Linked DNA regions of Deinococcus aerius. The main gene of each other region encodes a partner of the protein of the gene in region 2 in a complex. Links are inferred from orthologs where the notes say so. Each region holds a gene or a part of one and is shown on either strand. Other genes may lie near its edges. The genes, in order: prmC and prfA.

What was found.
Region 1: the proteins of prfA (region 2) and prmC are in contact, whole or in part, in a crystal structure (PDB 2B3T), measured with the Escherichia coli proteins. The link is inferred for Deinococcus aerius from one-to-one orthologs.

The regions. Positions count from the first base shown.
Region 1 is NZ_BFAG01000013.1:19,933-31,118, reverse strand. The notes cover bases 209-3,176. They hold prmC (peptide chain release factor N(5)-glutamine methyltransferase), read right to left. Parts: upstream 2,144-3,176; coding sequence 1,274-2,143; downstream 209-1,273. Other genes in these bases: DAERI_RS16490 (peptidylprolyl isomerase), read right to left, coding at 2,847-3,176; DAERI_RS16495 (Jag family protein), read right to left, coding at 2,166-2,750; purC (phosphoribosylaminoimidazolesuccinocarboxamide synthase), read right to left, coding at 312-1,022; DAERI_RS22090 (DUF7668 domain-containing protein), read right to left, coding at 209-312. Outside these bases: more of DAERI_RS22090, read right to left, coding at 1-208; more of DAERI_RS16490, read right to left, coding at 3,177-3,449; DAERI_RS16485 (aminopeptidase), read right to left, coding at 3,471-4,760; DAERI_RS16480 (DUF2087 domain-containing protein), read right to left, coding at 4,766-5,350; DAERI_RS16475 (hypothetical protein), read right to left, coding at 5,347-5,589; DAERI_RS16465 (tRNA (cytidine(34)-2'-O)-methyltransferase), read right to left, coding at 5,990-6,448; ispF (2-C-methyl-D-erythritol 2,4-cyclodiphosphate synthase), read right to left, coding at 6,445-6,933; DAERI_RS16455 (IMPACT family protein), read right to left, coding at 6,962-7,582; DAERI_RS16450 (NUDIX domain-containing protein), read right to left, coding at 7,579-8,184; DAERI_RS16445 (AfsR/SARP family transcriptional regulator), read right to left, coding at 8,213-9,124; DAERI_RS22085 (hypothetical protein), read left to right, coding at 10,144-10,323; DAERI_RS23155 (hypothetical protein), read left to right, coding at 10,325-10,459; DAERI_RS16435 (bifunctional folylpolyglutamate synthase/dihydrofolate synthase), read right to left, coding at 10,759-11,186. UniProt on the Escherichia coli protein: Methylates the class 1 translation termination release factors RF1/PrfA and RF2/PrfB on the glutamine residue of the universally conserved GGQ motif, i.e. on 'Gln-235' in RF1 and on 'Gln-252' in RF2.
Region 2 is NZ_BFAG01000001.1:261,188-272,222, forward strand. What follows is about bases 4,410-7,226. They hold prfA (peptide chain release factor 1), read right to left. Parts: upstream 6,475-7,226; coding sequence 5,344-6,474; downstream 4,410-5,343. Other genes in these bases: DAERI_RS01235 (anti-sigma factor), read left to right, coding at 4,410-4,582; DAERI_RS01240 (NUDIX hydrolase), read right to left, coding at 4,854-5,357; DAERI_RS01250 (homoserine dehydrogenase), read left to right, coding at 6,676-7,226. Outside these bases: DAERI_RS01215 (DEAD/DEAH box RNA helicase), read right to left, coding at 1-1,529; DAERI_RS01220 (RluA family pseudouridine synthase), read right to left, coding at 1,864-2,856; DAERI_RS01225 (twin-arginine translocase TatA/TatE family subunit), read left to right, coding at 3,015-3,260; DAERI_RS01230 (RNA polymerase sigma factor), read left to right, coding at 3,339-3,914; more of DAERI_RS01235, read left to right, coding at 3,911-4,409; more of DAERI_RS01250, read left to right, coding at 7,227-7,638; DAERI_RS01255 (hypothetical protein), read right to left, coding at 8,059-8,508; DAERI_RS01260 (MBL fold metallo-hydrolase), read right to left, coding at 8,536-9,363; indole-3-glycerol phosphate synthase TrpC, read right to left, coding at 9,360-10,148; hpt (hypoxanthine phosphoribosyltransferase), read left to right, coding at 10,194-10,721; DAERI_RS23220 (hypothetical protein), read right to left, coding at 10,882-11,035. UniProt on the Escherichia coli protein: Peptide chain release factor 1 directs the termination of translation in response to the peptide chain termination codons UAG and UAA.

The DNA.
Region 1 (11,186 bases), on a different replicon or contig from region 2:
CAAGCGCCGTTTCATTGATTTCTCTTCCTGTGCGATCAGGGCATAGAAGTCACTCTCGGCTCCGTCGAACCACAGTGGAAAGTCCGCCATAAAGGTTCCGGTTTTCACGTCTCCATACATGTCGAAGTCCAAAAACGCGGAGTCTGGAGGCATGGTCATCTCACCGGGGTAAGACTCAAGTACTTCTCGAATTACCTCCAGATCTGATTTTCCAAACAGTCCGTGACGGTGCATGCTCGCTATGTCTCCACGCACTAAAAGAGAGATGAGGGCTTTCACCTCTGCCCGTATCTCCTCGGGAACGTCTCCCATCAAGTAGGTTGCGTCACGCGCCGCAGCATCTCGGCGTAAGCGTCCTCCACCCCGCCCAGGTCGCGGCGGAAGCGGTCCTTGTCGAGCTTCTCGTTCGTCTCGGCGTCCCAGAAGCGGCAGGTGTCGGGGCTGATCTCGTCGGCGAGGACGACCCTGCCGCCCTGCGTCTTGCCAAACTCCAGCTTGAAGTCGATCAGGCGGATGCCCCGCGCCGCGAAGTACGGGGTCAGGAAGTCGCGGACCCTCAAGGCGAGTTCGCGGATGCGGGTCAGGTCCTCCTCGCTCGCCCAGCCCAGCGCAACGGCGGTATCCGTGTTGATGAGGGGGTCGCCCAGCGCGTCACTCTTGTAGCAGTATTCGACGACGGGGCGGCGCAGTTCCGTCCCTTCCTCCACGCCCAGCCGCTTGCTGAAGCTGCCCGCCGCCACGTTCCGCACGATGACCTCGACGGGGATGATCTCCACCGCCCGCACCCGCTGCTCGCGCTCGCTCAGCCGCTCGATGAAGTGGGTGGGAACCCCGGCCCCTTCCAGCAGCGGGAAGAGGTGCGCCGTGATCGCGTTGTTGATCTCGCCCTTGCCCCGAATCTGGGCGCGTTTCACCCCGTTAAAGGCGGTGGCGTCGTCCTTGTACTCGACCACGTACTCGCGGGGGTTCTCGGTGGCGTAAACCCTCTTGGCCTTGCCTTCGTACCGTTGCTCAAGCTTCATCGGGGACTCCCAGGGGGCTGGACCAGTAGGGCGAGCGTCCCCCGGAAAGGTGCGGGAAGACGCTCGTGGGGTGCGCGGGGCTGAACATGCGGGGGCCTCCATCGCCGCCTCTCGGGCGGGCTTACCGTGCGGGCACGGGGCGTCTCGCGGGACGCGGGTGGAAGGGGGGAGAAAGGAAAAAGGAAAGGGACGCAGCCGGGGCTGCCGTACTCCACCCTAACATCCCCTGAAGGGCGGGGGTGTGAGCCCGTTCAGACTGGGGCCCGCGCCCCCGCACGCCCAGCCCGCACGAACCGCGCCCGCCCGGCGAGATCGGGGAGGACCTCGGCGTGCCAGCCCCGGGCGCGCAGTTCGGCGGCAAACGGGGCGGCGTTGCGCGGGTCGAGTTCCAGCAGCAGCACACCATGCGGGGCGAGGGCGCTGCTCGCCTCCGCCGCCAAAGGCCGCGCCACGTCCAGTCCATCCGGCCCCGCGTACAGGGCGAGGTCGGGGTCGAAGCGCACCTCCGGGTCGGCTCCCTCCCGGTCGGCGGCGGGCAGGTAGGGCGGGTTGCTCACGATCAGGTCGAAGGGGCCGGGGAGACCCGCGAGGAGGCTGCCCCCCAGAAACGTGACCTCCAGCCGGTTGAGGGCCGCGTTCTCCCGCGCCAGGTCCAGGGCGTCGGGGCTGAGGTCGGTGGCGGTCACCGTGGCGTCGGGGCGGGCGGCCTTTACCCCCAGGGCGAGCGCCCCCGTGCCCGTGCCCACGTCGAGCACGCGCGGGGACACGGCGGCCCGGAGTGTTTCGAGCGCCAGGTGGAGCAACCATTCCGTCTCGGGTCGGGGGATGAGGGCGCGGGCATCCGTCCGCAGCCGCACCCCACCCCACTCCACCTCCCCCAGCAGGTGCTGGAGGGGTTCGCGGGCGGCCCGGCGGTGAATCAAGTTCAGCAGCCTCGCCGCGTCGGCCTCCGGGACGACCTCCCCCCCCCGGGTGAGCAGCGCCGCCCCGCCCAGGCCCAGCCCGTGCGTGACGAGCGCCCGCGCGTCCGCCTCGGGAGAGGGCACGCCCGCCTCCCGCAGCAGGCGCGCGGCCTCGCGCAGCCACGCGCGGACGGTGAGGAACCCGGGTTCGGGGGGCATGGGAGGGTGCCCGCCCGTCCCCCTACCCGTGCCGGGGCTTGATGATGAGCCGCCGCGCGCTTCCCTCGCCCACCGATTCGGTCATCACGTCGGGGTGTTCCTTGAGGGCGATGTGGATCACCCGGCGGTCGGCGGCGGGCATGGGCTGGAGTTCGTGGGGCTCGCCGCTCTTGGCGACCTGCACGGCCAGCCGCTCGGCGAGGCGGGAGAGGGTGTCGGCCTGCCGCCTGCGAAAGCCGCCCACGTCCACCCGCACCCGCAGGTCGGAGCGGCCCGCCTGCTTGGCGAGCACCGTGTACGCGATCACCTCGATGGCGCCCAGCGTGCGCCCGTCGCGGCCCGCCAGCCGGGCGGCGTTCTCCCCGGCGATCTCGGCCTCCAGGGCGTCCTCGCCCTCGCGGACGGTGACGGTAAGGCCGGGGTCGATGCGGCTCGTCAGGCCCTTCAGGAAGCGTTCCAGCACCGCCCGGGGGTCCTCGTGCGCGGCCTCCAGCGCGGGAGAGGCCGGGGCGGCGACCTCCGGCGCTGGGGGAAGCGGCGCGCTCTCGTCGGCGCCACTGATCCCCAGCCCCGCGAGGTAGTCGTCGAGGTTCGTGCGGTTGTCCATGGGGTTCAGTCTAGCGCGACCCTCTCACGGGGTTCCCACAGAAAGGCTGAAGGCAGGAGGCCGGAACTCCGGCTCCCTGCCTTTCGCCTTCGACCTTCAGCCCCCCGCGTTCTTTTCCACCAGGTACGCCCGCTCGATCACGTCGGGCGTGCCGGGCATCCCCGGCTGAATGCGGGTGAGGCGGTCGAGCACATCCAGCCCCTCCACCACGCGGCCAAAGACGGTGTGCTTCCCGTCGAGGTGGGGCGTGGCCGTGAAGGTGATGAAGAACTGCGAGCCGTTCGTGCCCCGCCCCATCTGGATACCGGCGTTCGCCATGCTCAGCACGCCCTTGCCGTCGTGGCGGTGGGGATTGCCTGCCACTTCATCGTCGAACTTGTAGCCAGGACCGCCCGAGCCCGTGCCGGTAGGGTCGCCGCCCTGCGCCATGAACCCCTCGATCACGCGGTGGAACTTGATCCCGTCGTAGTAGTGGTGGCGGATCAGGTAGGCGAAGGAGTTCACCGTGACGGGCGCCTCGTCCGCGAACAGGTCGATCACCATGCGGCCCTTGCTCGTCTCCAGCACGGCGCGGTAAGCCTTGCCCGGCTCGATGCCCTCGCCGAGGTCGGGGGCCTTGGCGAAGCGCGTCTGGCGCTCGCGGGAGAGTTCGGGCGTCGGCTGGAAGCCTGCGGGCTGGTAGGCGTCAGAAGAGGTCATGGGGGGCATTGTAATGGGCGGTCAGCATTCAGCGGTTAGGGGCGAAGGCTGGACTTCCGCGTCTGAAGACTCCTCCACCACCCATTCGCCCCCGCGCATCAAGGGCTCCCGTGCGCCGTCCGCCCGCACGCCGTCCACATCTGTATCGGGCGTGCCGATCATCCAATCCACGTGGATCAGCGAGTCGTTGCCGCCCGCCGCGAGCAGGGCCTCGGGGTCCTCGCCGCCCCGCACGTTCGTGGGGTAGCAGCGGCCCAGGGCGATGTGCGAGGCGGCGTTCTCGTCGAAGAGGGTATTCAGGAAGAGCGTCCCCCGCTGCGCGACGGGCGCCGAGGCGGGCACGAGCGCGACCTCGCCCAGCCGGGCCGCCCCCTCGTCCGTCTCGATCAGTTGCCGCAGCGTCTCCTCGCCCCTCTCGGCGCTGACCTCGACGGCGCGCCCGCCCTCGAAGCGCACGCGGATGCCCTCGACAAGCTGGCCGCGCACGCTCAGCGGCTTGGAGGCGACCGCCACCCCGTCCACCCGCTCGCGGTGGGGCGCGGTGAACACCTCGTCGGTGGGGAGGTTGGGCACCGCGCGGACGCCATTTTTCGCCGTCTCCGCGCCGCCCTGCCAGATGTGATCCTCCGCCAGCCCCACGGTGAGGTCGGTGCCCAGCCCGCTCCTGAAGTGGAGGGCCTTGTACTGCCGCCCGGTCAGAAAGGTGGTCAGGCGCTCCAGGCGGTCCAGGTGTGCGGCCCAGGCCCCGACCGGGTCGGGTTGATCGGCGCGGGTCACCGCGAAGATGTCGTCCCACAGCCGGGCGACCGCTTCCTCCTCGGGCAGTTCGGGGTAGACGCGGCGCGCCCAGGCGGGGGTGCTCATGGCGGCGACGGTCCAGTTGACCTCCATCCCGCTGATCGCGCGGCTCACGTCGCGGGTGGCGGCGGCGAGGGCCTTGCTTCTCCGCGCGACCCGGCCCTGGTCCACCCCGGCGAGCAGCGAGGGGTCCTCGCCCACGATGGAGATGAAGGCGTAGCCGTCCCCCACCATCGCCTCCTGCTCGGCGGCGAGCCAGGCGGGCAGGTAGTCCACGGCAGCGTCTGTGCCGTCCTCGAACAGGGCGAGGGCCAGGTGGGGGTCGCCGTAGTTCACGCGCACGTCGTCGGCCCCCGCCCGGTACGCGGCGCGGACCACCAGGCGTACCAGGGGCGCGGCGTCCACGGGGGCGCGGACAAGGACCTTGCCCCCCTTCGGCAGGTTGACGCCCGTGCGGACGAGCAGTTCGGCGTAGCGGGCGAGCTTCTCCTGGGAGGCTGGGGTGGAGGTCATGGGCGTCACTCTACGGCCCCGGGCGGGGAAGAGGGGGCGTCGCTCCCGACCACCCGCCAGTACACCCCGTTCTCTCGGGCCAGCAGGCCCAGCCCCACGAGTTCGCACCGCAGGGTGAAGAAGTCGGGGTGGTACTCGGCCAACTTGTCACTCACCTCGCGCTCCGTGTACGTGCGGCCCGGCTCGAAGAGGGCGGCGAGTTCATGCAGGATCACGTCGCGTTTCTTGCGCTGGGCGGGAATGCGGGTCAGCCGCCCGTCCCTCAGGAAGGCGCGCAGCACCCGGGCGCGGTAGGGGTCCTCGGCGGCGGGAGGAGCGGCCTCCCCCCGAATCAGGGTGTCGAGCGTCACACCCAGGGCCGCGTGGTTCGCCATGACGAGGCGGTGGTGTCCGTCGGAGCGCACGGTCGTCAACCCCGCCTCCGCCAGTTGCGCGAGGTGGTGACTGACCGTGGCGGGCGCGAGGTTCATCAGCCGCGCCAGGGTCTCGCCGGACAGGGGTTCAGTCCAGGTCAGCCGCAGCAGCGTCAGCCGCGCCGGATGCGACAGCGCGCGGAAGACGGCGGCGCGGGCGTTCAGGTCGGCGCTCATGCCCGCGCCTCCCGGGGCCAGGGCCGTTCGCCGTACGCGATGAGGTGGCTGGAGGCGTAGATTTCCAGCGCCGCCCTAAGTGTGTCCAGCCGGGCCTGGGCTTTCGCGGTGGCCGCCTGGTCTCTCTCCGCACGGGCCAGCCGCAGGTCCCGCTCGGCGTTGTTCAGCAACCCCTGGAGGATGCGGTGGTACTCGGCATTCATCCTCGTTCGGGGCACTTCTACATCAGGCTGTGACATTTCGACTCCTTTCGAATCAAAGTTAAATCAATTCGAGGACTATCGAAATAGGAGAAGTGGCGTAGGGGCCTGAACCGCTGGTCCTGATGGTGGTGGGGCCTCTTGTACGCTAGGGTATGCGCCGCCGCTGGGTTCTCCTCGCCGCCGTGCTGTGGGTGCTGTTCACGTTCGGACCGCTGCTCGGCGTGCTGGTGGCCTCGGCCGTGGCGAATGCCCACGGCTGCCGCCTGGACGAGAGCGGCGCCCATCCCTGCGTCGTCGCCGGGCGGGACGTGGGCTGCCTGCTCGCCGGGCTGTTCGTCCTGGGCTGGCTGATGCTCGTGACGCTGCCCGTCGGGGCGATGCTTGGTGTGGCTGGCCCGTCTGGCGCAGCGGGGTTCGCGGAGCGGCTGACCCCCCTCTACCAGCCCTCGATCTGCCGCCCCGCCTCGAAGGCCGCTGCCCCCACCGCCACCGCCAGGTTCAGGCTGCGGCCCCCGCCGGGCTGCGGAAGCCTCAGGGCGGGCAGTCCCTCGCGCAGCCACACCGGCAATCCGCGCGACTCCGACCCGAAGCAGAGGTAATCGCCCCGCTGAAATCCCGCCCGGGTGTAGAGGGTGGTCGCGTGGGTGGAAAAGGCCCACACCCGCGCACCCGGCTCCAGCGACGCCTGGAACGCCGTCCAGCTCGCGTGTTCGTGGAGGGTCACTCCCTCCAGGTAGTCCATCACGGCCCGGCGGAACTCGCGGTCGTGCAGGTGGAAGCCGAAGGGCCGGATCAGGTGCAGCTCGGCCCCCAGCACGGCGCAGGTGCGCGCGACGTTTCCCACGTTGCCCGCCTTCTCGGGCTCGAACAGCACGACGCGGAGCAGGGGACTCACCCTTCCACCCGCGCGAGCAGCACCGTCACCCGCACCTGCACGTGGTCGGGCGCCAGGCCCTCCGAGGTCTTGAAGCTCACGCCGACCTCGGTTTCGGGCAGCCCGAGGAGGTCAGCGAGGCTGCGGGCGATGTCGGCGCGCAGCGGCCCCAATTTCGGGCGGTCAAGCGTGACGACGAGGGCGACGTTGGCAGGCGCGTAGCCCCCCTCCCGCACCAGCTCCAGACAGCGCCCCAGGATCACCCGCGAGTCCAGCCCCGCATTCTCGGGCGCCGTATCCGGGTAATACTGCCCGATGTCCCCCAGCGCCAGGCCCGAGAGCAGCGCGTCCGCCACGGCGTGCAGCACGGCATCCCCGTCACTGTGGGCGACCGCGCCGCGCTCGGCGTGGGGAATGGGCACGCCCCCCAGCATGAGGGGCCGTCCCGCCGTCAAGCGGTGGGCATCTTCTCCATAGCCGATGCGGTAGGGGAGGGGGGAAGTCATGGGGGGAGGATAGAGGGCCCGCCCTGCTTCAGGCGTCCGGCCCTTCCACCCCCGCCGCCCCCCGAGTCGCATCCCGCAGCGCCGCCGCAAAGGCGCCCGCGTCCTCCGGGTGGACCCCAACGTCCAACGTGACGCCCGAGGCCGTGTATCCCTCCTCGCCGCGCACCGTGTCGAACGTGCCCAGCAGGTGGTACAGGGCGCTCAGATGTTCGAAGGGCACCTGGACGGTGAGGGTCCGGCGGGGGCGAACGGTCTCACGCGGGGCCGTCCGCAGGCATTCCGCCGCCGTGCCGCCGTACGCCCGCACCAAGCCCCCGGTGCCCAACTTCACGCCGCCGTAGGAGCGCACGACCACGACCATCACGTGATCCACCCCCTGCCCCTCAATGGCCCGCAGGATGGGCGCCCCCGCCGTCCCCCCCGGTTCCCCGTCGTCATGGAAGCGGTACAGGGGGCCGATGTGGTACGCCCAGCAGTGGTGGGTGGCGTCCGGGTAACGCTCCCTCAGGGCCGCAAGTTGGGACAGGGCCTCCTCCGGCGTGTCCGCCCGCTGCGCAAACGCCAGGAACTCGCTGTTCTCGATCACGGCGTTCAGGCGGTGCGGCGAGGCGAGGGTGGTGAAGGGGGCGGGCAGGTCGGACCCGGTCACAGCAGGCCGCGCTCCAGCAGGTGCCGCCGGGCGTGCCAGAGGGTCAGGCTGCTCGGGCCGTCCTGAATCTCGCCCGCGTCGAGCATCCGGTACGCCTCGGCCAGAGGCAGGGCGACGCGCTCGATGACCTCCGTTTCCTCGTGCGCGGTCTCGCCCAGCGTCACCCCCAGCGCCAGCAAGGGGTAGAACACCACCCCGCTGATGCTCGGCTGGGGGTAGAAGCCGGGGAGGGGCACCCACTCTGCCGCCGCTCCCCCCACCTCCTCGGCGAGTTCGCGTGCCGCCGCCGCAGGCAGGTCCTCGCCACGCTCCACGCCGCCCGCCACGACCTCCCAGATGGTGGCGCGCAGAGGGTAGCGGTACTGCCGGATGAGGACGGCCTCCCCCCGCGCGGTGACCGGCAGCACGAAGACGGCCCGGGGTCCGCGTGGTCGGTACTGGTACACGACCTCCACCCCCGCCGCCGTCCGCGCCCGGTCCTCCAGCACCACCCGGAAGCCGTCCACCAGCACCCGGGACGCGAGGGTGTCCCAGGGCTGAGCCTCGTCCGGGACCAGCCTGGCCCAGTTGGGATGCGCCTCTTCCGTCCGCTCGTCCGCCATGCGCGCAGGCTACCCCGCGAAACTGGGTTCAGGCCTCCATGCGCTGCAACTCCACCACGTACCGCGCGACCTCCTGGGCGGGGGCCACGGCCCGGGCGATCTCCACCCGCTCGGCCAGCACCTCGGGGTCGTAGGGGTCCACCCGCAGGTACTGGTTGGCGAGGAGCAGGGCCCGCCGCAGGTCCCCTGCCGCCCGCGCCGAGCGCATCTGCTCGCGCAGCGCGGTCGTGACCGAGGCCTGCAACTCCTCGCGCAGACTATCCGCCCACTCGCTGTCCGTGACCGGCGCCATGAAGGGGCCGCGGTACAGCGCCAGCACCCGCGCCACGTCCCCGCGCTCCAGCGCGTACTCCAGTTCCTCCACATCCAGCGTGAGGCTAACCCCCGGCCCCAGCACGTAGCGCGGCTGGTTGTGCGGCCCCGAATGCACCACCACGTCCCTCCCCAGCCCCTCCCGGAGTTCGCGGATGGCGCTGCGGATGTAGTTGGACCCGGCCACCGGTTCCTTGTCGGGATACAGGTCGAGCTGAATTTCCTGCCGGGTCCGCCCGGGGTTCCGGCTGAGGTAAACCAGCAGGAGCGCGCTCCCATGCAGCGTCAGCGGCACCGCCCGCCCGTCGCGCGTCACCTGCACGCGCCCCAGGGTCTGCACCTGCACGTGGGTCAGGCGTTCCTCGTCCAGCAGCGCCCCGCCCGTCATGGCCGCCAGTTTCTCCAGCACCGCCTCCATGAAGGGGGCGACCTCCGGCTCCAGCATCGCGCTGTGCGTCAGCTCGGCCAGCTCCTCGATGTCCGGGCGGTACCGCGCCTTGTCGCGCTCCTGGAGAAGTCGCTCCAGCGCCTCGCGCAAGCTCTCCACCGATGCCCGCGCCTTGCCCGCCCGCCGCAGGGCATCCGCGTAGTGAAGGAGAGTGCGGGTGAGGAGGTGCGAGTCCTGCATGGCTCGAATACCCGGTAACCCGGCATTGAAATCAGCCAGAGCGAGTTCAATTTGCCCCCGCCGACGCAGCACCACGCCTCGTGTGATCAGCAGGGGAGGAGGCAACTCCTGGCCCAACGGCACGGCGCCATGTAGCGCCTCCAGCGCCTTCGCGTGTTGCCCCTGTTCGCTGTAAAACTCAGCGAGGCGGGAGGCGGTCCATACACGGTTTTCATGGTCGCCGCTCTGCTGCACTAAGTCGAGAAGTTCCAGGAGAGTGGGAAGGAGCCGCGCCTGATCACCACGAAGTCGGTGAAGTTCCGCCTCTACCGTAAGAATAATAATCAACCATTGATCTGAACTAAACTGAGGTTTTGTGAGGATTTCTCGCGCTTCACTGATGTATTTCTCCGCTGAATTGAAATCGCGAAAATCGAGGCACAAACTTGCTATGCTCTGCAATGCGGATACTCTAGGATAGGGAATTGGGTCTACCCCTAAAACCTTTAAAGCCTCTTTGTATAATTGTAATGCGCGGCGATCATTCCCAATAATGGAATACATTTGTCCCAATGTCTGGGTAACACGGCCAGTCAATTCTTCGTCTCCAAAAGCTATGTAGCCATGCCACGCTTTTTCGCAGCGTGCCAGGCCTAAGTCAACATTACCCATTTGGAATTCAGTGGTGCCCCACCACCGTTGATTGCGGAGTGCCAGCTCTCCTTTTAGCAATGGCTCGATCTGGGAGAACTGTTCAACAGCCTCCTCGAATCGCCCCATCAGGCGCAGTAAATTCCCGAGTTCAACCATCGCCTCCAAGTCACCCAAGACACTGGCTCTGGTTAAGGGCGTCTCAGCCAGTTCGAACTCGCGCAGTCTAAGATAGGATAAGCCAACCATTCGCCACAACTCGGGTGTGGTCTCTTCGATCAGAGGCGCGTTTGTGATGACAGATCGGTAATTGCCTGCTTCAAACGCTGATTTTATTGCATCCAGCGCGCCCATCTGTCTCCTCATGCCTGCCTCGGTAAATTGGAGTCATGAAAGTTCAGGCTATCACCGTAACCCTTACAAAAGTATCACACACCCCCTACAGCCTGGGTGGCTCGAAGGAGTTCGGCGTGATGCGCCTGGGTGGCTCGAAGGAGTTCGGCGTGATGCGCCTGGGTGGCTCCAAGGAGTTCGGCGTGATGGCCCCCGCCCTCGGGAAGGCGGCCTGACATGCGCGTGGTCATGAAGGTCACGCCCGCCCCGGCGCCCCAGCCCATCAAGACCGAGCGCCCGGTGGCGCAGAAGCCCCGCGAGGTGACCGTACCGGTCATGAGGGGAGGGAACGCGGATTTCGGGGTCATCTGAGCGGCATATTAGAGCAAAGCGGGGCCATCCGTGAAGGTGGCCCCGCTTGCTTTCAATGCGTGGCTGTGCGGCTCCAGCCGAGGCTCCTTCGTATCCCTACTTACGGTGCCGTCATCCTTACACGCTGAGTAGAAGTCCGCTTGACGGCGGCAAATGTAAAACCCCGCACCGGGCGGGGCTTTTCTCTGGTGGGTCGTGTAGGAATCGAACCTACAACCCGCTGATTAAGAGTCAGCTGCTCTGCCAATTGAGCTAACGACCCAGAGCGGAGAGCAGTATAGGAACGCCCGCGGGTCCTGTCAAGTTAGGCCGGGCAGACCCCGAATCACCCCGGCCAGGTAGAGGCTCCCGGTGACGAGCAGGGTGCCCCCCGGTGGGGTTAGGGCGAGGGCGCGCGCGAAGGCCTCCCGGGGGTCGGGATGGGCGAGCCCCCCGTACTGCCGCGCGAGGAGTTCCGGTGGGGTGGCGTGGCTGCCGGGCGCGGTAAAGACGCGCGCGGGCGCGATCGCCAGCAGGGGGGCGAGGGTGGCCCCGGTATCCTTGCGGGCGAGGTTGCCGAACAGCAGCACATCGGCGTGGGGAACGCTGGCGGCCAGGGCGCGGGCCGCGTGGGGGTTGTGCGCGCCGTCGATCAGGACCGTCCGGCCCCCCACCTCGAAACGTTCGAGGCGGGCGGGGTGGGTAGCGTTCAAGGCCGCCTCCACCCCGCCTCCATAGCCCAGGATGC
Region 2 (11,035 bases):
GGGAGTTCCTGGGCGACTTCCACGCCCACCTCTCCCTCCAGGGGGCTCGCGGCGAGGAGCTTCTCGACGTACTCGCTGGGCACGTCGGCCACCACGCCGCCGCGCCACTGGCGCACCTTGCCCAGGCGGCGGGTATCCACGTCGCTGCCCCGGGCGATCACGGCGACCGCGCGGGCCACGCTCAGGCGCTCGGCGTGCAGGATCAGGGTGGTCAGGCCCTCCTCACCACTCAGCAGGCTGGCCGCCTTGACGGGCTCGGTCACGCCGCTGATCTTGGCCAGCGCCCGGGCCAGCGCCTCCAGCCCCAGCTCGCTGAAGAGCCGCTCGGCCTCGGCCTGGAAGGTCGTGGCGACGCTGGCATCCACCCGGCGGACGAGGTCGGCGCTCGCCTTGGCGCTCGCGGCCTGCACCTCCTTGGGGGTGGGCAGGGGCCGCTCCCGGAACTGCACGCCGGTGCGGTACTCCAGGTTCCGCAGCTCGCGGTTGTCGCGGTCGCCGTACATCACGATGGCGGTGCCGGTACGTCCGGCGCGGCCCGTGCGGCCCGAGCGGTGGATGTAGCTGTCGTGGTCCTGCGGCAGGTGGTACTGCACCACCAGGTCGACCTCGGGGATGTCCAGCCCGCGCGCCGCCACGTCGGTGGCGACCAGGACGCCCACGCGCCCGGCACGGAAGGCCCCCAGCGCCCGCTCACGCTGGCTCTGCGCGAGGTCGCCGTGCAGCGCCTCGGCTTCCAGCCCGCGGTGGATCAGCTCGTTCGCCAGCTCGTCCGCCTCGCGCTTGGTGCGGGTGAAGACGATAGCCTTTTCGGGGTTGTAGACGGTGAGCAGGTCGGCCAGCACGCGGGTGCGGGTGCGGCCCACCTTCACCTTGAGGTGTTCGACGCTCTGGGCGGCCTGGCTCTTGCCCTCGCCCACCATGTCCACGGTGACGGGCTGCCGCAGGTACTTGCGGGCGATGCGGCGGATGTCGTCGTTCAGCGTGGCGCTGAAGAGCATCGTCTGCCGCGTCTCGGGCGTCCGCTGGAGAATGGTCTCGATGGCGTCGGCGAAGCCCACGCTCAGCATCTCGTCCGCCTCGTCGAGGACGGTGTACTGGATGTTGCTCAGGTCCAGGTTCCCGCGCTCCAGGTGGTCGATGATACGGCCGGGGGTGCCCACGACCACGTCCACGCCGCGGCGCAGCGCGCCCTCCTGCGGGCCGTAGCTCGCGCCGCCGTACACGGTGACGGTGGCGAGATGCTGGCCGCTCTTGGAGAATTCCTCCGCGACCTGCTTGGCGAGTTCGCGGGTCGGGGCCAGGATGATGGCGCGCGGCAGGCGGCCCCGCTCGCGGCTGGGCTCGAGATTCTGAATGATGGGCAGCGCGTAGGCCAGCGTCTTGCCGGTGCCGGTGCGGGCACGGCCGATCAGGTCCTTCCCGGCGAGGGTCTGGGGCAGGCTCTCGACCTGGATGGGGGTGGCTTCCACGATGCCGCGTTCGGCGAGACGCGCCGCGAGTTCGGGCGCGATCAGTTGATCAAAGTTCATCTGTAATCCTTTCGGGAAAGTACCCCCGCGAACTACAAACGCCTTCAACCCTGAAAGCTCGTCCTGATGGGGCCCTCTCCAGCCGCCCGGTGGTATCCCGAACGGCGCACGAAGAGAAAGTGTACACGGTACGCCTGGAAATTGCAAGGGGGGAGTGGGGGTCGTGGAGAGAATTCTCGCGCTCCAGGACGGGGAAGAGGGTGTGGCCTCCAGGGCGTGTTGCGAAAGGACGGCGGAGGAACTTCACCCGTGCGAAGCACACTCGGAAACTGTCACCCTGAGCGGAGCGAAGGGACTCCTCCACGCGCTGTAGACCTTGGACCCCCTTGTACTTTTACGCGGGCAGCACTTCCAAGTCCCCCGGAACTGTCCCCCCCAGCGCCACCCAGGCGTTCAGCATGTCCTCTGGGGCGGGCGCGTGCAGGTGCAGCGCCTCGCCCGTCACGGGATGGGGGAGGGTGAGGAACTGCGCGTGCAGCGCGTGGCGCGGGGTAGCCTGGCTCTCCCGACCATAGACGGGGTCACCGAGAATCGGGCTGCCCAGGTGCGCGAGGTGGACGCGAATCTGGTGCGTTCTTCCCGTTCGGGGCTGTGCGCGCACGAGGGCCAGCGTGCGCCCGTGCCCATCGGGATGTGCTGACAGCGGCGTGAAGCGGGTCTGCGCCTCCCGGGCGCCCACCCCTCCAACGGTCATCCTTTGCCGGGCAGTGGGGTGGCGACCGACCGGGGCGTTCACGTTCACCGGCCCCTCCGCCTTCCACGTCCCGGCGGCGATGGCAAGGTAGAGCTTGCGGGTGTCGCGGTCCTTGAAGGCGGCGGCGAGGCGGGCGTGGGCCTCGACCGTCTTGGCGACCACGATCACGCCGCTGGTGTCCTTGTCCAGGCGGTGGACGATGCCGGGACGGTAGCCGTCGGGACCCGTGGCGCCGGGTTGCTCGGGCAGGGTCATGCGGCCCAGCAGGGCATTGACCAGTGTGCCGGAGGTGACCCCGGGGGCCGGGTGGGTAACCATGCCGGGCGGCTTGTTCACGGCGATGAGGAATTCGTCCTCGTACAGCACGTCGAGGGGGACCGTTTCGGGCGCGACGGTCGCGTCCGGGGGAGGGGGCACCCGCACCATCAGCGCCTCGCCCCCTTTCAGCTTCAGGCTGGCCTTCTGGATGACCACGCCTCCGACCTGGACGTGCCCGTCCGCGATCCACCCGGCGACCTGGGAACGGCTCGCCCCCACCAGCTCGGCCAGCACGGCGTCCAGGCGGCCCGGGGTGGCGGTCAGGTGGAGAGGGGCGTCACTCACGGCGGGCAGTGTACTGTCCCCTCCCCCCATCCATACCCCCTTCATCCTCGTTCGGGTGGTAATCCGATTCGGCGTGAACGGGATACAGCCGGGTGAGCCCAGGAAAGCCCGGCGTCCTGAGCGTCCTGCCCCGGCCCCCGCCTCTTTCCCTCCGGCCCCGCCGGTTGTGCCCCCCAAGGAGGACCTCCATGCCCAACATCGGTGTCCCGGAACTGCTCGTGATCCTGATCGTCGCCCTCATCGTGTTCGGCCCGCGCAAGCTGCCGGAACTCGGCAAGAGCCTGGGCCAGGGCCTGCGCGAGTTTCGCAAGTCCACGAGCGCCGTCACGGACGAACTGCGCCGCGGCCTCGATACCCCCGCGCAGGACGTGCCCGTGGCGGTCACCCCCGCCGTTCAGGTGGTCCCCGTTCCCGAGCAGTCGCCCCGGGCCTGAATGACCGCCCCGTGTGAAGGCGTTCCCAGCGCCTGGTCACACGCCCCCCCTCCCGGCCTGTTAGGCTGCCCGCAACTCATGGCAGCCGACCTTCCACCCGTTCAGGAGCCGACCGACGAGGCGCTTATCCGGGCTATGGCCGCCGGGCAGGAGGAGGCGCTGCGGGAACTGCACCGCCGCCACGCCCGGCTGCTCTACTCCCTCGGCCACCGCATGCTGCGTCAGCGCGACGACGTGGAGTCCTGCGTGCAGGACGCCTTTATGAACGCCTGGCGGCACGCGGCCCGCTTCGACCCCTCGCGCGCCAGCGTCAAGACCTGGCTCGTGAGCATCGCGCACCACCGCTTTCTCCAGGAGTTGCGCGACCGCCCCGACGTGGCCCTCGAGCTGGAGGAGTGGGACGCGCCCGTGCAGGCCCCCGACCCCACCGACCGCATCCTGGCGACCCGCGCCGTGCAGGTGCTGGACAAGGCGCAGCGCGAACTGGTTGAACTCGCCTACTACCGCGGCTACTCTCACTCGGAACTCGCGGCCCTGACCGGGCTGCCCATCGGCACCGTGAAATCCCGCCTGCGCGCCGCCCTGGAGAGGATGCGCGGTCACCTGGCGGGGCGGGCGGGACCGGACACCCTGGAAGGAGGTGAGCGCGCATGACCATCGACCCGGAGCAACTGACCGCCTATGCCCTGGGCATCCTTTCCCCGGAGGAGGAGGCCCACGTGAGGGCCGCCCTGGAGGCCAGCCCCGAACTGCGCGCCCAGCTCCAGGCCGAGCAGGAGGCCCTGACCGCCCTCGTCGAGTCCCTCCCCGAGGTCGAGCCCCCACCCGGCGCGGAGGACCGCCTGCTCGCCCGCCTGGCCGCCGAGCGGGAGGCCGAGCCCGCCGCTCCAGCCGTGACCCCCATCGCGCCGCCCGCCCCGGCGCGTCGCCGCACGCCCTGGTTCCCGCTGGCCGCCCTGGGTCTGGCCGCCGCGCTCGCCCTGGTGTTCGTGCTGCGGCCCACCCCCGACCCCTTGCAGCAGTACGCCCGTACGCCCGGCGCCACCACGCAGGCGGTCACGGCGAATGGGGCCGATCTCGGCCAACTCGTGCGCCTGCCCGATGGCCGCGCCTACCTGCACCTGAACCGGCCCGCCGACGCCGGGCGCGTGTACCAGATGTGGCGCATCCAGGCGGGCACGCCCGTCTCCCTCGGGGTGTTCGAGGGCCAGGGCTTCCTGCTGACCGACCTGCCGCCCGGCGCGACTGTCGCCGTGAGCGTCGAGCCGCCCGGGGGCAGCCCCCAACCCACGACAACGCCAATTCTGGTGCAGACGCTGTAGCGCGTTGGATGTCAGGAGAAGACCCCTCACCCCCGGGTAGAGGGGTCAATACGGCGAGGCTCTCAAAAGTTGTCACCCTGAGCGACGCGAAGGGTCTCGCCTGGAGATCCTTCGCCTTCGCTCAGCAGGCTTGTCCTGCCGCGCTCCGCCTTAAAGCCCTTTCCCTGGGGAGACGGTTGGGTGAGGAGTCTCCTATCCCAAGCATCAATCACCCCAAAAAACACCCGGCCCGCCCTGGCAGATCTTACGTCAGGGCGGGCCGTCCTCACGCTCAGCGGGGCGAGGATTCGGTCTTCAAGGGCGGCACCCGCAGCCCGCCGCGACCGTCCCAGCCCTTGAAGGCGTAGAAGCGGCCCGGCTCGCCCGTCCGCAGATAGTCGCTCAGCGGCTCGCGCATGGGGGGGGATTCGAGCAGCTCGATGGCCTGCTCCGGGGTGCAAAAGCGCGCCTCGACGATGAAGCCGTCGGGGTCAGAGGGGTTCAGGAGGCCCTCCCAGGTCGCCTCGAAGGCGACGGCGATGGCCCTTTCTCCCCGGCGCTCGTCCTCGATATGCACGGTGTAGGCCATATGCTTGATGCCGGTGAGCTTCAGGCCCGTCTCCTCCGCGATCTCGCGGTAGAGGGCTTCGAGCAGGGTTTCGCCGGGTTCGACCACGCCGCCCGGCAGGGTGTGGCGCACCCGCCCCAGGCCCTGCCAGTCGTTGCCCACGAGCAGCACCCGCCCGAAGCGGTCGCGCAACACACCCGCCGCCACCAGGAGGTCACGCCGACCCATAGGTCCCCCGCCTGCCGCCCCGGGCCTCGGCCCCGCCCTCGTCCTGCATGGCGAGGAGTTGCCGCTCGCGCTCGTCGCGGGCCAGGGCCGCCACGAGCGGGGCGAGGCCGCCCGCCATCACCGAGTCGAGGGCGAAGTTCTTGGCGTCCCCCTCCAGGCGGTGGTCGGTCACGCGGTTTTGCGGGTAGTTGTAGGTGCGAATCTTCTCAGAGCGTTCCCCCGTGCCGACCTGAGAGGCCCGCGTCTCGCGCTCGCGCTCCTCCCGCGCCGCCCGCTCCCGCTCGGCGAGGCGCGAGGCGAGGACGACCAGCGCCTTCTCGCGGTTCTTGATCTGGCTGCGGCTGTCCTGGCACACGACCACGATCTCGTCCGGGGTGCCCGCCCGGTACACGGCACGGACGGCCGAGTCGGTGGTATTCACCCCCTGCCCCCCCGCCCCCTGCGAGCGGAACACGTCGATCCGCACCTCCGAGGGGTCGAGCTGGACCTCGTTCGCCTCGGCCTCGGGCAGGACCGCCACCGTCACCGTGCTCGTGTGGATGCGGCCCTGCGACTCGGTAGCGGGGACCCGCTGGACGCGGTGAACGCCCCGCTCCCACTTGAAGGCGCGGAAGGCAAATTCCCCCGTCACCTCCGCCACGACCTTGCTCGCGCCGCCCAGGTCGCTCTCGGAGGCGTCGAGGACGTTGAGCTTCAGCCCGGCGCCCTCCGCGTAGCGGGTGTACATCCTAAGCAGGTCCACGGCGAAGAGCCCCGCCTCCGCCCCGCCCGCCCCGGCACGCAATTCGAGGATCACGTCCTTGGCGTCGTCGGGGTCGGTGGGCAGGAGGAGGACTTCCAGCTCGGCCTCGATCCCGGCCAGCCGGGTGGTCAGGGCCTCGACCTCACCGGCTGCCAGGTCACGCATGTCGGGGTCGGCGAGGAGTTCGCGGGCTCCCGCGAGGTCGCGGGTCAGCGCCTCGCGCTCGCGGTAGAGCGTGACGAGCGGCGTGAGTTCGCGGTGGCGGCGGGTCAGGCGGGCGTACTCGCGGGCGTCGGCGAGGGCCGCCGGATCACCCAGCGCCCGCTCCACCATGCCGAATTCCGCCGCCAGTTCCTCCAGGCGGCCCCCCGTCAAACCGGCACCGTCCCCGCGGGCAAAGCCCGACCCCGCCCCGGCACGACCGGCCTTGCCCCCGGTGGGCACAGTCCCGACACGAACAGAATTCTCGACACAGGCAACATGGGGGCAGTCTACCGCCCCCCTCCCTAGACGACCGGAAGGCAGGCAACAGGGTGGGGGGGTTCCCTCTCCCCGAGCGGCGCTACAGTCACGCCCATGCGAACGGTGACGGTGGGCCTTCTGGGCTGCGGGACGGTGGGGCAGCAGGTGCTGCGGCTGCTGGAGAGGCGCAGGGACATTTTCGACAACTTAGGGGTGCGGATCGAGGTCACGGGCGTCCTCGTCCGCGACGCTGCCCGCGAGCGCGACGTTCCGCCCGGCACGCCGCTCACGAGCGACCCCGCCTTCCTGGGGGAGAGCAGCGTGCTGGTCGAGGCGCTGGGAGGTATTGACCATCCCCTCGCCCTGCTGCTGCCGTACCTGCGCTCCGGGCGCCCCGTCATCACCGCGAACAAGGCGCTGCTCGCCGAATGCTGGGACGACCTGCGCGAGCATGCCCTCGCCGGGCGTCTGTACTACGAGGCGTCAGTGATGGCGGGGACGCCCGTGATCGGGCCGATGAGCACGGTGCTGCGGGCGAGCACCTTCACCCGGCTTCAGGCCGTTCTGAACGGCACCTGCAACTACATTCTCACCCAGATGGAGGGGGGCAAGGCCTACGCCGACGCCCTCGCGCAGGCGCAGGCGCTGGGCTATGCGGAGGACCCGCCCACCCTGGATGTCGGCGGCTTCGATACCGCGCACAAGCTCACCGTTCTGGCCCGCTTCTGTGCGGACGGCAACTTCCCGTACTCGGCGGTGGAGGTGCGGGGCATTGAGGACGTGACGCTGGAGGACGTGGCCCAGGCGCGGGCGGCGGGCGAGCGGATCAAGCTGGTCGCCGAGTTGCGGCGCGAGGGCGAGGGGTGGCACGCGAGCGTCTCGCCGCGGCGGCTGCCCGTCACGCACGCCCTGTGCAACGAGGGGGCCAGCCGCAACGCGATGGTGTACGAGGGGGAGGAATGCGGCGCGCTGATCTTCGCGGGGGGTGGCGCGGGGGGCATGGTCACGGCGTCGGCGATGGTGGGGGATCTGCTGGACTGGCTGATTGGGTTTCCGGGGCATGTGCCGCTGCACTGAGTGCTGGGGGAGGTTGTTTCGTGGGGCAGGGCATCTTGTAGCGAGTTGCCCCCACCCCCCAGCCCCCTACCCCCAGAGGGGGCAGGGGGAGCTTTCCGCTGCGCTCGGCAAGGGGCTCGCCCAGTTCGCCTGTGGTCGTGCTTCTCAACGCGCAAGGTTTGATCTTGCTGTGTTCCAAGTCGCGTGCCCACCGTCTCGCTACGCGAGCAAGGCGTGGTGAAGGCCGTGCGAGCGCGCGCCCAAGGGTGGGAGTGGGCCGTCCACCATAGACGGTTTTGAAAGCGGCCAAAGCTTTAGCGGTGTTACTCCTCCCCCCTTGCGGGGGAGGCTGGGTGGGGGGTGGCAGGCGCCCGCCTGCCCTTCTCCCACTGTTCAAAGAAGAGCGCCCAAATGCTCCACCACCCCTTGCCCACAAGCCGCTCAGGACCCCTCCGTCTTCAGTGCCCGCAGGTTGGGGCAGTTCAGGGCGCCGCGAATGCCCAACGCCTCCACCACATGCTGGGGGGGCAAGTCGCCGAACACGCGCGTGTCCCCCACGAGGGGAATGCGTTCCCGCCCGGCGAGGAGTTCGCTGCGGGTGTGCAGGCGCACGGCCCGTTCGACGCAGGCGGCATCACGGGGGTCCAGGGTCAGGGTCTGGCTCGCATCGCCATTGATGATAGTCACGACTGCTGGCTGGGCGTCGTAGCCCGCGAGGACCCGCGCCGCCCGCGCCTGCCCGGCCAGCGCCCCGGCGAGCGCCGCCAGCAGCGGCAGGAGGGCCGCCAGCCCCCAGACGACGATGCCCCGCGCCGCTCCGGGCCGCCACAGCAGCAGGAGCAGCACCCCGGCGAAGGCGAGCGTCAGGAGCAGGTACAGGCCAGGCAGCATCGCGGGCAGTGTAACGCGGGCCGTTCGCTACAGTGTGATCTCCAGCCCGTCCCGCGCGAAGGTCCAGCCCTCCGGCAGCGTCAGGCCGCGCACGTCCACCCCGTGCGAGAGGTGGGTGAGGTACACGCGGCGGGCCGAGCGTGCCCAGGGCAACCCCAGCGCCTCGCGCACGTCGTACACGCTTCGCCCCTCACGGGGAGAGGCCGACTCGTCCGCGAAGGAGGTGCCGAGGATGAGCAGGTCGAGGTCCGTCAGCCATACGCGCACCACTTCCTCGGGGATGTCGATGGCGTCCGTGACGTAAGCCGCTCGCCAGCCGGGGCGGTCGAGGCGGAAGGCGTGGCTGTGCCCGTTCGCCCCGTGCGGCACCTGGAAGGCCCGGACCCGCAGGCCCGCGACCTCCAGCCCCTCTTCGGGAAGAGGCTGGACAGGAGCGGACCGTCGGAAGGCGTAGGCGAAGCGGCCTCCGATCTGTGGCAGCACCTCGGCGGGCGTGAGGATCGGAATGGGAACGAGCGCCGCCTGCCCGGCTGGGGCACCGTTCATGGCTACGTCGCCGCTCGCGTAGACCGCGTAGTCGAGCAGGTCACCCAGGCCCAGCAGGTGATCGTTGTGTGCGTGCGAGATCAGCACCGCGTCCGGCACGAGCGGCCCGGGCAATCGGGCGAGCTGGGCGTGCAGGTCGGAGCCGCAGTCGAGGAGCAGCGTCTCGCCGTTCCCCCGGATGAGGGCGCCGCTGCGGGTGCGGCGGTTCACTCCCCCGGCGCGGGCTTCCGTGCAGACCGGACAGGCGCACCAGAAGCGCGGCACGCCCTTGCTGTCCGCCGTACCCAGAAAGGTGAGGGTGACGCTCAAGAGGCCATCAGCTCGCGGGCGGCCCGGGCCAGGTCCCCGCTTCCGGCGAGGCTGCTCCCCACCAGCACGGCGTCGGCGAGGTCCCGCACGCTGGCGAGGTCAGCCGCCGTCCGGTAACCGCTCTCGGCGACGAGAACGCCCGAAAAGCCCGCCTCCCGTGCCCGCCGAATCAGCCGGGGACTGACTCCCAGGTCGATGCCGAGCGTGGTGAGGTCGCGGTTGTTCACCCCGATGATTTCCGCCCCCGCCGCGAGCGCGAGGTCGAGTTCAGAGTCGTCGTGGACCTCCACCAGCGCGTCGAGGCCGAGGTGATGGGCCAGTTCCAGGTACTCGCCGACCGCCTCACCGAGCACGCTCACCATCAGCAGCGCGGCGGAGGCGCCCCAGTCGGCGGCCTCGCGCAGCATCGCCGGGTGGACCACGAAGTCCTTGCGGAGGACGGGCAGGTTCGCTGCCGCGACGACCGCGTGCAGCGCCTCCGGGGTGCCGTCGAAGTGCCGCGGCTCGGTGAGGACGCTGATCGCCGCCGCGCCGCCCGCTTCGTACGCCCGCGCGGCCTGGGCCGGGTCGAGGGGGGCGATGGCGCCCTCACTCGGGCTGGCGCGCTTGACCTCGGCGATCAGGGCGAGGCCGCTCCCCGACAGGGCGGCGCGGAAGCGCCCGTGACGGGGGCGTAAGGCGCCCACGTCGGGGTTTGCTCCCTCGTAGTCCCGCGCCCGCTCGCGCACGATGCGGCCCAGCACGCCGGGCACCTGGTCGAAGTCGGTCACGGCCTCACCCTTCATGGGCCGGAGTATAGGCGGGCGGGGGCCGTGTTAGCCTGGGCCGATATGAGCCTCGCCCCCGGCAACGGCCCCGTGCAGATCACGCAGGAACAGCTTCAGGCCCGCATTCAGGAACTCGGACAGAAGATTCGGGCCGACTACGCGGGCAGGGAGCCGCACCTGATCTGTGTGCTCAACGGCGCCTTTCTCTTTCACGCGGACCTCGTGCGTGCCCTCGGTATTCCCTGCACCATCGATTTTCTCCAGGCCAGTTCCTATGGCGACGCCAAGCAGACGAGCGGCGAGGTCAAGCTCGTCAAGGACCTGCAATTTCCGATCAGTGGCCGCCACGTGATTCTCGTGGAGGACATCGTAGACACCGGCATCACCATGAACTACCTGCTGCACTACCTCCAGGGGCGCGGCCCCGCCAGCCTCAAGGTCGCCGCCCTGCTGAGCAAGCCCAGTCGCCGCCGGGTGGAGGTGCCCGTCGAGTACCTGGGTTTCACCATCCCCGACGCCTTCGTGTACGGCTACGGCCTGGACCGGGCGCAGTTCGACCGGAACCTGCCGTTCATCACCAGCCAGGAATGAGGGAGGGGGGCGGGCGGCCCCTCACCTCCGGCAGGGCTGCGGCAGTCGGGTCAGCCCCGCCAGGATCATCGCGGGCAGCCGACGTTGCTCGGCACGGAGCGCGCCCCGACCGTCTGGGACGTAAACCCTCAGCGGGATGCTCAGGCTGCCCCCGTCCTCCCTACCGCCCCAGCCAGGTCGCCGCGAGGCGGGTCGCCAGGGGCATCACCAGGTAGGTCATCAGCGGCACGATCAGCACGGCCTGGGCCAGCGCCCGCAGCGGCAGGGGCCAGTGCCCCAGGACGGGACCCAGGAGGAGCCCCGAGGCCAGGCTG